2 regions of the Providencia sp. PROV_01 genome follow, and region 2 is predicted to be linked to the other one. Evidence: predicted binding sites of a transcription regulator. Region 2 holds the regulator's gene; the other holds the start of a gene.
The links. The regulator LexA, encoded in region 2, represses DNA repair genes until DNA is damaged. The targets are predictions, from matches to a motif close to TNCTGTATGTACATACAGNA.
Positions count from the first base shown of each region.

Region 1: dinB (DNA polymerase IV) is a predicted target of LexA. The motif match lies at 3,841-3,860, and genes of this name have one in related genera.

Region 1 is NZ_JBRFKD010000002.1:1,312,609-1,320,485, forward strand. It holds gene nqrF (NADH:ubiquinone reductase (Na(+)-transporting) subunit F) at 1-529, shown strand, start outside; gene ACU696_RS06595 (FAD:protein FMN transferase) at 770-1,801, shown strand; gene nqrM ((Na+)-NQR maturation NqrM) at 1,819-2,046, shown strand; gene ACU696_RS06605 (glycerophosphodiester phosphodiesterase family protein) at 2,684-3,598, opposite strand; gene dinB (DNA polymerase IV) at 3,883-4,938, shown strand; gene pepD (beta-Ala-His dipeptidase) at 4,982-6,442, opposite strand; gene gpt (xanthine phosphoribosyltransferase) at 6,880-7,344, shown strand; gene frsA (esterase FrsA) at 7,529-7,877, shown strand, end outside.
Region 2 is NZ_JBRFKD010000002.1:791,185-799,061, forward strand. It holds gene ACU696_RS04355 (transposase) at 417-569, opposite strand; gene plsB (glycerol-3-phosphate 1-O-acyltransferase PlsB) at 727-3,210, opposite strand; gene ACU696_RS04365 (diacylglycerol kinase) at 3,337-3,711, shown strand; gene lexA (transcriptional repressor LexA) at 3,848-4,465, shown strand; gene zur (zinc uptake transcriptional repressor Zur) at 4,624-5,139, opposite strand; gene ACU696_RS04380 (TonB-dependent receptor plug domain-containing protein) at 5,581-7,575, opposite strand; gene modD (ModD protein) at 7,708-7,877, opposite strand, start outside.

The DNA of each region.
Region 1 (7,877 bases), 520 kb from region 2:
ACCACCTCGTAATCCGGATGTTCCACCAGGAATTATGTCCTCTTATATTTGGTCATTAAAGCCAGGGGATAAAGTGACTATTTCTGGGCCGTTTGGTGAGTTTTTCGCTAAAGAAACGGAAGCTGAAATGGTGTTTATCGGTGGTGGTGCGGGTATGGCACCAATGCGTTCTCATATATTCGACCAACTGCGCCGCTTAGATTCTAAACGTAAGATTAGTTTCTGGTATGGTGCACGTTCTGTCCGTGAGATGTTCTACACCGAAGATTTTGACCAACTCGCTGCAGAACATGAAAACTTTACATGGAATGTAGCACTTTCTGACCCTATGCCTGAAGATAATTGGAATGGTTATACTGGCTTCATCCATAATGTCTTATATGAAAACTACTTGAAAGATCATCCAGCACCGGAAGATTGTGAGTTCTACATGTGTGGTCCTCCAATGATGAATGCTGCCGTGATCAAAATGTTGAAAGACCTCGGAGTTGAAGATGAAAATATCTTATTGGATGACTTCGGTGGTTAAGCAACTTAGCTGATTTTATTAGACTAATCAAAGTCAGTAGACAGTAACACTTTAAAGAGGGAAAATATTTTCCCTCTTTGTGATTTTAGTAAATCTATTAAGCGCTAATTAGTTAACGGTTAATAGGTAGGTTTATGATTATTTTGACTGGAACATTCTCTGCATGGGTGACGATGTAAAGTGTGTTAATAGTCTGGGCGGCCTTAACAAAATGCGCTCATGATTGACGCGGAGAAAATTATGCTAAGTAAAAGAATTTATACCTCGGTACTGCTATTTGTTGCAGCACTGTTTCTTACTGCCTGTGGTGGACCTGAACAACAGAATCTTCAGGGGCAAACAATGGGTACGTATTATTCGGTTAAATATGTCACAGATTCTTCGGAGCCAAAGCCTGAAGCAATTCAAGCCGAAATAGATAAACGTTTGGAAGAAGTTAACGACCAAATGTCAACATATCGCCCAGACTCAGAATTAAGTCGTTTTAATCAGTTTAAAGAAGTCAATACACCGTTCCCTGTTTCTGCAGCAACGGCAACTGTAGTTAAAAAAGCCATTGAAATTAATAAGCTGACAGATGGTTCATTAGATGTAACGGTTGGGCCTTTAGTTAATTTATGGGGGTTTGGCCCTGAAGGAAGAGTCACTAAAGCACCTTCGGATGAAGAATTGGCTAAGCGCAGAGCATGGGTTGGTATCGAAAAACTCGCTGTTCAAGATAATAACTTAATTAAAACAATCCCTGAGCTATATGTCGATCTTTCCTCCATTGCGAAAGGTTATGGTGTCGACGTTGTTGCTGAATATTTAGAATCATTAGGTATCAATAATTATATGGTTGATATTGGTGGTGAAGTGCGTACGAAAGGAACAAATGGTAAAGAAGTGCCATGGCGTATCGCAATAGAAAAACCCGCATCGGATGGTGTCAGCCAAACAGCACAAGAGATTATTGAACCAGGTGACCGCTCTATCGCTACATCAGGGGACTACCGTAATTACTTCGAGCAAGATGGCGTTCGTTTTTCTCATACGATAGACCCAAAAACAGGAAAACCAATCACACATAATTTAGTCTCTATTACAGTAATTGCAGAAAATTGCATGAGTGCTGATGGCTTATCTACAGGACTAAATGTTTTAGGGCCTGAAGTTGGCTTTGCTTTAGCTGAAAAAATGAATATTCCTGTTTTTATGATTGTTAAGACAGATAAAGGTTTTGAAGAGCGCTATACTAAGGCATTCGAACCATTTTTAACCAAAAAACAGTAGTTGTAGGAGGATAAAAAATGCTGAATATTTTTATTGCAGCCTTTGCACTGTTTTTGCTGGCCTTTTTAGGTATGTCACTTGGGTATATTATTAAACGTAAGAGTATCCAAGGTAGCTGCGGCGGGTTAAGCAGTATTGGTGTTGAAAAGGTGTGTGATTGCCCTGAGCCTTGTGATGCACGTAAAAAACGTATGGCGCGTGAAGAAGCCCGTCAAAAATTACTGGATAAAAACCGTATTATTTGAATAGTAATATTTAACGGTTCTATAACTAGTAATGAGCCGGAGATGTCTAAATATAGTTATTAGACATCTCCAAATATTACTTTCCCGTTATACAGTCTAAATTAATTGCATTTTCTTAGCACATGAAACAGAGACAGGGTAATTAACATGCATGCTTTTTGTCTCACCATCAAATCTAATCGTGACCTTTCCATTATCATTGTTGTTAATTTGGCAAGGTAAAAAATCACCACTACTCTACAGTTCATTACTTTTCGTAGTAATTTTAGCTTTCCAAGCACTTTTACCTGTTGTTGAGTAAGGGAATGAATTTACGTTAGAGCTAGATGTGGCATGTGCTAGATTATAAAATATAAACACATTATCATAGGGGTTATCACTATTATGATAATGTATTTCAACTTTCCTTAATGTTTCATTCCAATAATTCTCGACAATCATTGTTCCAATATTTGACATATAAAACCTTTTTTAAATTATTTTAAATAGAATTTTTGTGATGGATTAAATATATCAAGTTTTCTATAGCAGTAAATTAAGAACAATTATTATTAATTGATGAAAAGAATGTTTTTAAGATGTGATTTAATTCCTAAGCTATTATTAAAGTAATAATAGCTTAGGTGATGTTATTAGATTATTTTTTAAATGCTTTTGGGGAATCAACCATTACAGCATCAACACCAATTTCTTTTGCGAGTTGGTAGTCACTGTCATTATTAACACCAAAGACAATGATATAGGCATTGCCATTTTTTCTAAAACAGTCAATGGCTTCTTTATCCCATGAAAGGGTTGCTGGCGAGCGTGCTTCGCCTAAAGTATATTTTTCGACCACTTCAACTTTACGATGTAGTTCAAAGCCATACCAGCGAGTTGTTGTTTTGTCATTTTCTATTGAACATTGATGGTTCATCACAACATTTGCCAACAGGGTGCGAGTCTCATCACGACTTTCAAATAATGGGATCTTTGGAGAAAGGGATTTGAGTGCTTTTAAAAATTCATCATTAGTGGAATAAAAACGTACTTGGTTAAATGCATTAGTTTTATCTAAGAGAGCTAAAATCGCCTTTGCTTGAATATCAGGGTTGGCGTCAGGGGATTTTAAATCTACGTAGAAAGTTGTGTCTGGGTATTTTTGCAGAATATTTTCTAGTGTAGTGATAGTTGTTTTTTGTAAGGGGAATTGCTGATTATGTTTTTGACTAAACTTATAAGCAGCATTGACATGATTGAGTTGTTCTACTGTATAAGCAGATACGTTACCTTTTTTGTCCGTCAATGAATCTAGATCACTCGGACGATATAGGACTAATTGATTATCTTTACTAAGTTGAACGGTAAGCCAAATAGCATCGGCATTATTTTGCTTGGCTAAATCAATGGCATAAATTGTGTTTTCTGGTGCATCTGCTGTTCCTGCACGGTGAGCTACAATTTTAGGGGATAGTGCTAAATTAGGGGAAAGTGCGAAAACTGTTTGGCTAGCAAGCAGCATAATGAGAGGAGCCATAAATTTAACATATTTTGATGTTGATATAATTGCCATAGAGATGATCCATAAATAGTTTTTCAAGATATTGTTGTTGGTAAAACAACTCTTTTTATTACTTTTTTGTTTAAAAGTAAGTAGTAATACTTATTTTTAAGACAAACTTTAAGCCGAATCTAGAGTTGGATAGCTTGGCAGATGATTATTGCAATAATATGAATTACCTAATTATCATGGAGTTAGCTTTTTCATTCGTCAATTTTATGGTGATGTGACAATAATTGCATGGCTAATAAAAATACTGTATATTTAATCAGGTGTTTAATTGGCAGAGTTAACCCGTGCGTAAAATTATTCATATTGATATGGACTGCTTTTATGCAGCGATCGAAATGCGTGACGACCCAAGCCTTCGTAATGTCCCCATTGCAGTGGGGGGAAGCGCAGATCGCCGAGGCGTTATTAGTACTGCAAATTATGAAGCCCGTCGCTACGGTGTTCACAGTGCGATGTCTACTGCGATTGCACTTAGGCTTTGCCCTCACTTGAAAGTGGTTCCTGGGCATATGGCACTTTACAAAGAAACCTCCCTGTATATTCGAAAAATATTTGCTCGCTATACTGACCTCATAGAACCACTTTCTCTTGATGAAGCTTATTTGGATGTCACTGATTGTACGCAATTACATGGCTCTGCAACGCTAATTGCTGAGGCCATTCGCCAGCAAATCTTTGATGAACTGCAATTAACCGCTTCAGCGGGGATAGCGCCAATAAAATTTTTGGCGAAAATAGCTTCAGATATGAATAAACCCAATGGCCAATTCGTGATCACGCCGCAAAATATGGATCAATTTATTCTTAGCTTGCCCCTTAAAAAAATTCCTGGCGTGGGTAAGGTAACCGCTCAGAAATTAGCGGATATGGGGTTACTCACTTGTGCTGACGTCCAAAAATATGATGTTGTTACATTGGTTAAAAGCATGGGTAAATTCGGGCAGGTACTTTGGGATCGATGCCATGGTATCGATGAGCGTGCTATTAACCCTGATAGACTCAGAAAGTCGGTAGGGGTTGAACGCACCCTTGCAGAAGATATATATCAATGGAGCGATTGTCTGCCTCTGCTTGATAAACTCTATGACGAACTACAATTACGTCTAGCGAAGGTAAAACCCGATCTGCGTATTGCTCGTCAAGGTGTAAAATTTAAATTTGCAGACTTTCAGCAAACAACACAAGAACACGTATACCCAATTCTCAATAAACAAGATTTAGTCCAGATAGCGAAACAAGTTTGGGATAATCGCCGCTTAGGGCGTGGTGTTCGGTTAGTTGGTTTGCATGTGATGCTGCAAAGCCCACAGCTTGAAAGGCAATTATTACTTGAATTATAAAAAACACCCATCGCATGATGGGTGTTTCATAACAATTAATTGCTTATTCTTTGACTGGAATTGCTTTTAAAACCGCAGTTAGTAATTTCCAATACTCTCCAACGCTTGCAATGTGTACACGTTCATCAGGGGAGTGTGCACCGCGAATAGTTGGCCCAATTGAAACCATATCCATGTCTGGGTAAGGTTTTTTGAATAGACCACACTCAAGGCCTGCGTGGATCACCATGACATTAGGGATTTTACCGAACAGCTTGTTGTAGGTATCGCTGACTAAATGCATTACTGGTGAGTCTGCATCTGGTTGCCAACCTGGGTAGCTACCTTCTGCACGGTATTGGGCTTGTGCTAATTTACTGATAGATGTCAACATGTTAACAACGTAGTTTTTGCCGCTATCGATAAGTGAACGAACAAGGAAGATAATTTCTGCTTTATCTTCAGTTAGTCGTACAACACCTTCGTTAAGTGAGGTTTCAACCACGCCAATGGCAACATCACTCATGCGGATCACACCGTTTGGCGCCGCATTTAAGAAGAAAACAAAACGTTTTTGGCAGTCATCAGAAAGTGCTTTTAATTCGCTTTGCGTTTCATCTAGTAGCAGAACAAGGTTAGGCTCAACGACGGCTAATTCATTTTTCAGAATATCTTCATAACGAGCTCTTAGGGCAGTTAACTCAGCGACTTTGTTCGCAGGAACGGCAATAATGGCGTAAGCTTCCCGAGGAATGGCGTTACGAACAGTACCACCTCTGAAATCTAATAGTTTTAGGTTTAAATCTTCTGCGTGGCCAGCTAGAAAACGTGCTAACAGCTTATTGGCATTACCTAAGCCTAAATGTACATCACCACCAGAGTGCCCACCTTTTAGGCCTTTTAGGGTCATTGTGAAGGTTTTATAGCCTTGTGGTAATGCTTCACGTGTCAGGTCAAACGTAGAGGTAAAGTCAACCCCACCAGCACAACCCATGTAAATTTCACCTTCTTCTTCTGAGTCGGTGTTAATCAGAATATCGGCTTGTAACCAGCCTGCTTTCAAGCCAAACGCACCTTCCATGCCGGCTTCTTCAGTCATGGTCAGAAGAACTTCCATTGGCCCATGCTCAACACTATCATCAGCAAGAACAGCCAACGCAGAAGCTAAGCCAATGCCGTTATCAGCACCTAAAGTGGTTCCTTCAGCGGTGACCCATTCACCATTAACATATGGACGAATTGGATCTGTTTTAAAGTCATGTACCGTGTCGTTATTTTTCTGTGGCACCATGTCTAAGTGAGCTTGTAAAACAACGCCTTTGCGGTTTTCATAACCAGGGGTTGCAGGTTTACGGATCAGAATATTACCCACTTCATCACGTTCAACGTGAAAGCCTTTTTGTTTTGACCAATCAACAATATGTGCGGCTAAGGCTTCTTCGTGGTATGAAGGGTGCGGGATAGAACAGATTTTCGCGAAGATGTCCCATAGTGGTTGGGGGGATAATGTAGCTAGCTCAGACACGTCTCTCTCCTTTTATTTTCCCTTTATATTTCAATCTGTAGCGTTGTTGGCTTCATTCATAAATCCCAGTCACATACTTATGTATGCTCCTAGGATTTACTCATTTGCCGCCTAGCTACAAATTGAACTATTTAGGGATAATATCCTGAATAACCCAGTAGGAGCTGATCGGCAACCAACGTTAATTTCAGCTTCAATTTTAAAAGGAATATTGCTGTAATTATGACCTAACAGCCTGAAGTTTCGAATTAAAGGCTGCCTCTTTTATAAACTCAGGATAACACTTTCTTTTGAGCAATGGACAGTGTAAATGATAATAATTAATGTCGAATGGTGCTTTTTACTGGTTTTTAACCGGCCAAATCACTATAATCTCGCGCAACCTTTTTTCCGCAAGACACATTTCAGATTTACTCAGCAGTCGGGACCCGAATTTTATGAGCGAAAAATATGTCGTAACGTGGGATATGTTGCAAATACATGCCCGTAAACTCGCACAACGTTTATTACCAGTAGAGCAATGGACCGGTATTATCGCGGTTAGCCGTGGTGGCCTTGTTCCTGGAGCACTTCTAGCACGCGAACTTGGTATTCGTAACGTTGACACCGTTTGTATTTCTAGCTATGACCATGACAACCAGCGCGAATTAACCGTGATTAAACGTGCTGAAGGTGATGGTGAAGGCTATATTGTCATTGATGATTTGGTGGATACAGGCGGCACAGCTCAAGCTATCCGTAACATGTACCCTAAAGCCCACTTTGTTACTATTTTTGCAAAACCTGCAGGGCGTCCATTAGTGGATGACTACGTAGTTGATATTCCACAAGACACATGGATCGAACAGCCATGGGATATGGGCGTCGTTTTTGTTAAACCATTGTGTGAACAAGATAAATAAATCTGTGTTTTACGCGAGCTTTAGGTAAAAACATTGTAATTATAAAGTGTTATAGAATTTATTGATTGCAAAAACACATTAATACCTAAAATTTTTAAGCTAAACACGATATAATTTGGGGAGTGCATTTTTGCATTCCCTTTATTTTTGGCCAAATTCAACTCTGATAGACAAGGAAATAGGGATGACTCAGCAAAACCTTTCAGAAAAACTTTTCAAACCTAAAGTCAGACAAGTTGAAACGTCAACATTAGTCTCTTATTCATCTCAAACAATTTCTCAAATTAAAGAACATAGTGTGTTAAGTGGGTCTCACCATGCGGGGTGGTACCGTATGATTAACCGCTTAATGTGGATTTGGCGGGGAATAGACGCCTTAGAAATTGAAGAGGTGCTAAGCCGTATTGCTATCTCAGATGCTGAGCGTAGTGATGATAATTTATTGGATACAGTCATTGGTAATCGTCGTGGAAACTGGTGTTTTGAATGGTCCCAGCAAGCCATGCATTGGCAGCAAAAAGCGTTAGAGTTTG
Region 2 (7,877 bases):
TGTGAATAAATGAACTATCAAAGGTGCTAAACACCAATAATAGAGTGAGATAAGCAGATATTGAGTTGCTGTTATAAATTTCAGTTATGTAATCTAATGCCTCATTTTGGTGGTGGATGTTAATACTCGACTCAATGATTGCATTTCGTCTTGCGGTGAAATTTATATATTTAGATTGATAATGTGAACGTACTTGTTTGGACTAAATAAGAAGTCATAGAGAGTGGGGTTAATTAAGAAATGATAATTTATTATGAATTGAAATTATTTTTTGATATTTACCATATTTCAAACTGTGTGTTTTTTTGAATTTATTTGTTATTTATCAATTTTTTATGTTGGGTTTTGGCGGCTTTTCTTTTATTAAAATAATATTGAATACACATAAAAATCGCCTATCCTTCTAGCTATCAATATTAGGTATTGGCTGTTTTGGTTAGTGTGGTGGAATTCGATACTTTTTCAGTGAGTCCTATATATAGGAACCAAAAGTAAGCGCCATTGGTTTGGATTTCTTTAACGAAGCGATGCTCAGAGATAATACCAGATAAATAATTCAGCAACATCACCTTGATTAATCGAACTCAGTGGTTTCAAAAAACAATTCATCATTGGTGCGGCACTTCGAATTATTTAGGACATAGATTATTGTTAGCGCTAGCTCTATTAAATAAAAGGGGTAATGTGAATAACATTACCCCTTTTACTTATTTAGCTCCAAGATTTCTAGTCTGCATTTGTTTCAGTTTCTGTATTCTTCTCTATCGCAGTGGAAAACTCATCGTCTTGGCTAACACTTTCAATAGTTAAACGGATCTCAGGTGACATCAAGCGAGCCAGAACGGCATACAGTTTCTGTGCATTGGTTACAAAGATATCATTTTCATTATTATCAATGTAGCCTTCCTCCCTTAGGGTATCGACCAATGTCGAGAATACCGCTTTATCAAAGAATTCAGGAGCGTTAATACCGTGTAAAACAGAAAGGCGTTGCGCAAGGATACGGCTTTGTTTTTCCAGTGTATTACGGCTAATTTCCGGGCTCGCATTGAGTAATGACAATGTGATTGCATAACGTTGCAAAGTCTCACGAACGCCTGCTGCTAAGAGCTGTAATGGGCGAATACGGCGAGGATTTAGCACCACCACATCATCTTCTTTTAAGCAAATTAGCTTTTGGTTATTCAGTTCATCAATTAGTGTATCTACCGTCTCATGTAGCTCATCACTGTTATAACGCATAAACAGTTCTGCTTTTAAGAACGGGTAAATTTGGCCTACTTGATAGTGAATGTCTTGGCGGCTTATGCGTTCATGGTGTAACACAATGCTAGTTATTAGCGATGGTAATACTAATAAATGATGGATATTGTTACGGTAATAGGTCATCAAGACGGCATTTTCGCGAGGAAGAATGATAATATCCCCCATGCTGTCTTTTTCGACTTCAAATTTATCCATGTGCAAAGCATGTTCTAACAATTGCTCGGCCGTTTTATTTGGCGTTGTAGCATCTGCGGTGTATGGCACATTGCGCAATAATTGCAGGTAACAGTCGACTTGTTCAACTAGTTGCTCACGAGTCAGTGAGCGTTGACGAGAAGCCAGTAACGCAGTCGCACACAGGTTAATCGCATTGGCTGCGGCTGCATTATTAATATTGACCATAATGTTATCAGCTAACGAACTGACCGTTGGGTTTAGCCAAGTTGGTCTTTGTGGTTCGATAGGGTCGATAGAGTCGCGCCAATCAGGTACACGCTGGTTGAGATAGTGTGGAAGCGAAATTGGCTGGCCAAAGTTAACATAGCCTTGGCCTAGGTTGCGCAATTTACGTAAGCCGCGAACCATAGAGAAAAAGCCTTCTTTCTCTTTTTCTGCACCGCGCAGTTCTTTGGCGTAAGTACCCACTTCCATCACATGCTCATACCCGATGTAGATAGGAACAATGGTGATAGGGCGTGAGTCACCGCGCAACATCGCTTGTAACGTCATGGAGAGAGTACCCGTCTTAGGCTGTAACAAACGACCGGTACGTGAGCGCCCACCTTCCACAAAGTACTCGATGGAGTAACCTCGGGCAAATAGCTCACTTAAATATTCACGGAAAACGGTCGAATACAGTTTATTGCCTTTGAACGTTCGGCGAATAAAAAAGGCCCCTAAACGACGGAAAATAGGCCCAGCAGGCCAGAAATTGAGGTTGATCCCCGCGGCAATATGGGGTGGAACTAGCCCTTGATGGTATAGCACATATGAGAGCAGTAAGTAGTCCATATGGCTACGGTGGGATGGCACATAAACGATTTCATGGCCGTCTTGTGCTAGCTGGCGGACTCGTTCAGCGTGCTGAACATTAATGCCTTGATAAAGGCGATTCCAAGTCCAACTAAGAACCCTATCCGTTAAACGTACTGCTTCATAAGAGAAATTGGCTGCGATTTCTTCCATCATCCCAACGGCATTTTGCTGAGCTTTTTTGAGTGGAATTTTTTTACTGCGCGCTTCGTCTTCAACGGCTTTTTCAATTGCTTTTGACGTCAATAACTTATTAAACAGCTCATAACGTGCAGGGAGTTTAGGCCCAACTGCTGCGAGACGTTGGCGCGAATAGTGAATACGTGCGACACGAGCAAGTTTGTTGGCAATAATGGTGTCTGTACCGTGGTCTTGTGCCATTTTCCCAATTGAGACAATCGGAGATAAACGTACGAAGCTGTCACGTCCTAACCATAAAACGGCGAAGAATTTTTGGATGCCATTTAACAGTTTCAGTGGTGGTGCTGGGGTATGGCCTTCACGACCAGGTGAGCGCCCAAACATCACGGATGCCGGTAGCATTTGAATATCTAGATTTGGGTTGTTTTTATGCAAATCTAAATAAGCATGGAATGTTTTTACTGAATCCTTACGTGGATTCGGTGAATAATAGCGAAAAACACGTGGGCCATCATCGATAAAAACGTAGGCCGGAAGCTTCGTTCCATTGATATCATTGTCGACCAGCGGGTCTGGCAGACCAATAGCTAAGCATTGGTGCCGTAGCGTGAGGAGGTCAGACTTCGAATGATAAGGTAATACGTATAGGGTTGGCCTGTTGACATCAAGCTGCAACTCAGTGATGGGATCCGAAGGAATTAGTTTACTTTTTACCAATAATTTAAGTGGTAAATTCAACGTGTTGTAATATATTTTACGCCATAGTGACATAAATGATTATAGCCTCTTGTTAACAATGCTGCGCAATCATACCAGAAATACATGGTTAGATCTGTTACTGACAATTCACTTTGACCGTAAAAATCGATTATTGTTTGTATTTTTTAAGGAATAAATATGGCGAGTCAAGTTAAGGGCTTCACGCGAGTGATTAAAGCTGCGGGGTATTCCCTTAAAGGTTTGAAGGCAGCTTGGGTTAATGAAGCCGCATTTAGGCAAGAATCTGTTGCTGCAATTATCGCGATTTTTATCGCATTTTATTTAGATATCAGCTATATAGATAGGATTTTGTTAGTGAGTTCTGTTGTTCTGGTGGCAATAGTCGAATTACTGAATAGCGCGATAGAAGCCGTAGTTGACCGTATCGGAAGTGAATATCATGAACTTTCAGGGAGAGCTAAAGATATTGGTTCTGCCGCGGTATTTGTGAGTATCGGTTTAGCGTTGTTTATTTGGGTACTCGTATTATGGCAGCGCTATTTCCCTGGTTAAGGTGTTTGGTTACTTAATCAGGTAAAAAGAAAATAAATCGATAACAAATGCTTAAATTGAGCGATTTAACTGTTCCAAATCTTCATTTACCTGTATATACTCACAGCTTGACTGTATAAACAAACAGGGGAACGGAATGAAAGCACTGACGGCTCGACAACAGCAGGTTTACGATCTAGTGCGTGACCACATTTCGCAGACGGGTATGCCTCCTACACGCGCTGAGATAGCAGCAAGCCTTGGTTTTCGTTCGCCTAATGCGGCAGAAGAGCATTTAAAGGCCTTAGCGCGTAAAGGGGTTATTGAAATCGTCTCAGGTGCATCTCGAGGTATTCGTCTGCTTCTTGAAGAAGAAACCGAAGATCAGGGGTTACCTCTGATTGGACGTGTAGCCGCTGGCGAACCATTATTAGCACAGGAACATATTGAGAGCCACTATCAAGTTGACCCTGAGCTGTTTAAACCACATGCAGATTTCTTATTGCGTGTGAATGGGATGTCCATGAAAGATATTGGTATTATGGATGGCGATTTATTAGCTGTGCATAAAACACAAAATGTACATAACGGGCAAGTAGTGGTTGCACGTATCGAAGATGAAGTCACTGTTAAACGTTTTAAGCAACAGGGTAACCGTGTTGAGTTAATAGCAGAAAACCCAGAATTCGAACCTATTGTTGTTGACTTGCGTCAGCAAAATTTCACTATTGAAGGTTTAGCGGTTGGGGTTATTCGTAACAGTGATTGGTATTAATTTTCGTTAGCAACCAGCTGTGTTACAGACGGTGAAGACGATTGCAGGCAGATTTCATGGTTTTATTCTGAAGTCTGCCTGTTTTGTTTCCTTTCTTATATTTTTCTCTTCTCTATTTTCTCTTTGCATTTCATCAAACGATCTAGCAGTCCGGCTATTTACTTTTTCTTAGGGGTTACAGGTTGTTCGTGGTTATGATGACAATGTTCATGATCTTGGCAGCTATTCACTTCGTCGCAATTTTTACATAAACCATGGTTTTCCACTACGGTATGCCTTAAGCGGAATTGGTGTTCATCTGCCAAATTAATAATTGCGGCTTCTATCGTTGTGCAATCACTTTCCGTTACGCTTCCGCACTGGTCGCAAATTAACATAACAGAGATATGGCTTGGGTTATCAAAATGGTGACAAACAACATAGCTGTTGGTTGATTCGATTTTATGGATAAAACCTTGCTCCATTAAGAACTCAAGGCCACGATAAACGGTAGGTGGCTTAGCCTGAGGTTCAATTTCACGTAGTAAGTCGAGTAAATCATAAGCACTGATCGCACCATGCTGTTGTGCTATTAGGCTCAATACCGTTTCTCTCTGTGGTGTCAACCTGACGCCTCTTGATTGGCAAATATGTTCTGCCATCGCAAGAACTTTTTTTTCACTCATCTTTTCCATTTTACTGACCCCACCCGTTGAAAAATGCAAATGTTTACTGCACACAAGTTTATCACAGTTTCTTGAACTATTGAGAATCAAGAGATGAATGCGGTGCTATCAAAAAATTTTAGCTTTGCTGAGTTTTTTTGACTAATAAATAAAATATAAAAAATGATATTTAATTTTATTTAAAAATAAACAGATAAAATGAAACATATATTAAACAAATTTATTATAAATTCATAACTCATGATGAACAATTAATTGAAAGATTTAGTTTTAATTTGATGTAATTTTAATTAAGACTTATCTTGCCTTTAATTTACAACCTTCTTTTCTCACCCTCTAAAGCTTACTTTATGGGGTTTATGTTTATTATTTTTGCAGGAGCACAGATTAATCTTATTTTATTTATATAATATTAGGCAATGATTAAAGTCATTGCCTAATATATTTAGATTAGTATTTATATTCAATACCTAACCAATAATTACGACCCTCTTCGATATACCCATTAGTATATTCATATGATTTATCGAATAAGTTATTAACTGATGTATTAACAGATATTCCTTGTCCAAAGTCATAATCTAAACGTAGGTCAGTTTTGGCATATCCACGCACTTTGCTATCTGCATCGACATAATTAAAGGCCCAGCTTCTTGCTTCTTCGGTTACAGTGATGCTGAATGGCTCATAAGGGGTAAATTTCACCCAAGCGAAGGCTTTGTGGATAGGTAATTCAGCAACATGTTTAACGCTGTAGTGTTTTGGATCAGCATGAATGTAGCCGTAACTTAAACCCGCTTCCAACCAATCGGTAATTTGCCCGTTAGTCCCTAAATCAATGCCAAAGTAGTCAACTTTGCCGCTGTTACGATTTTCGAGTATATAACCTCCATCCTGATTAGTACCGACACGATGCGCCATAATGGCATCAGTTACATGGTTATAATAGAGACTTGAAGTATATGACCAAGTGGGTGAGATATGTCCCTTGTAAGTCAAATCATAGGTAAGAGCACGCTCAGTATCGATATGTGGGTTAATGACGAATGTGTCGTCACTTTTCATTTTTTCTTTGGTATAACGCTCTTTTTGCGTTGGGAAACGGCTTCTTTCTGATATAGAAAATTGAACGGTATCTTTATTTTCTAAATGATAGCGAGCCATGACTTCCCAGTTGAACGCATGTTGGCTATTGCCATCGTATTTTTCAAAATCACCAGATTTGTAATCATAGCGCTTACCATCAGCACTTTTGCGCCAGTCATAGCCAATACCACCAATAATATCTAAGTTATCCATGGCAACCCATTGATATTCGGTAGCAATAGAATAGGTATTATCTTTATAGCGGTCGAATGGGACATCTCTTTTGGCGCGTGCACGGTGGACATCTTCTTTCCAGTGTGCAGCAAATGACAGCATATCTAATTCACGCACGGTGAAGTCAACACGCATGTCAGCACCGTTACTGTAATCATCGTAACGGCTGTAGTTATAAAGGCCTTTTTCGTAATCTTTGACAGATTTATACTGATGAAGCGTATTTTTGAACGTATCGTGGTATAGGCGACTCTGTAAGGCGATATCGTCGGTGACTTGGGTTGTACCGTTGAAATAAATGCTTTCTTTATCATAAGCAGGCCACTGCCAAATTTGTTGTTTTTTATTCGTTACGCTAGGTGGACTATTTTTATCACCCTCTTGTTTTAAATAAGTCACGACGTATTCATCTGCTTCTCGTGGTGTCCAGCCTACTTTCACCATCATACGTTTGTCATCAGTTGCTGAATTCGGGCGACGGCCATTATTACCCGCTAATGGGTTATTATTTTCTGAGCCCGGTATTCCCATAAAGCGCTGCTTATATTGACTGCCACTGACTTGAATAAAGCCGAGATCGTTACGCCCCCCTAAACGTGCGCTGATATTGTGGGCGTTATCTGCACCGCGAGCAAAACCTTGGTTTAAGCTAATATTGGCTTCAAAGGGTTTTTGAGGCGTGGCGGTGGTTAAGTTGATAGCCCCGCCCATCAGGTTCGGGCCTTGTAATAGAGAGGTATAGCCGGTAGATAGCTCTACGCTGGCTAGCTCGCTAGTCATAAAGCGGCCAAGGTCTAGCGTACCGTCATAAGGCACGTAAGTTGGAATACCATCAAAGAAAATAGGTACTTGGCGGCTATCAAAACCACGTACATTGACTTGAGTTTCATTGCGGTTTCCTGATTTTTGAATAGAAACTCCTGGCATGGTACTCAGCGCCTGTGCGACGTTTGTTTTATTCAGCTGCTTCATTTGGTTTTCTGTGATGATGTTAGCATCAGCGGCAAGCGGGGTGCTCCAAACGGACATCACATCGGTATTTTTTTCAGTGTTAGGTGAGGCTGCGTAGCCCTGTGTCGTGAATAAAGCCATCCCAATCCAATAGGTAATTTGTTTTATTTTCATTATGTCTTTCCAGTTTTGTAAATAACGATATATTATTTTTTATACAACGATATGCGTCATTAACCATAGGTGGATGCAGCCTACGGGGTAGGCTGTTTTTACGAACGGTTTTTCTGACGCTAACTTCTTAGCTTACTGCTTAAAGATCTTCACTTTTATATCTCGGGGTGCTGCGTAGTAAGGCGCGGATGTAACTAAGAGTGATACACCAGTTTGCGCGAATGCTTCTATTGTTTTTAAATTAATTCCACCTGCAATCGATAGCTGGCAAGGCCGGTTTTGCTGCTTGGTGAGTTCTTGTA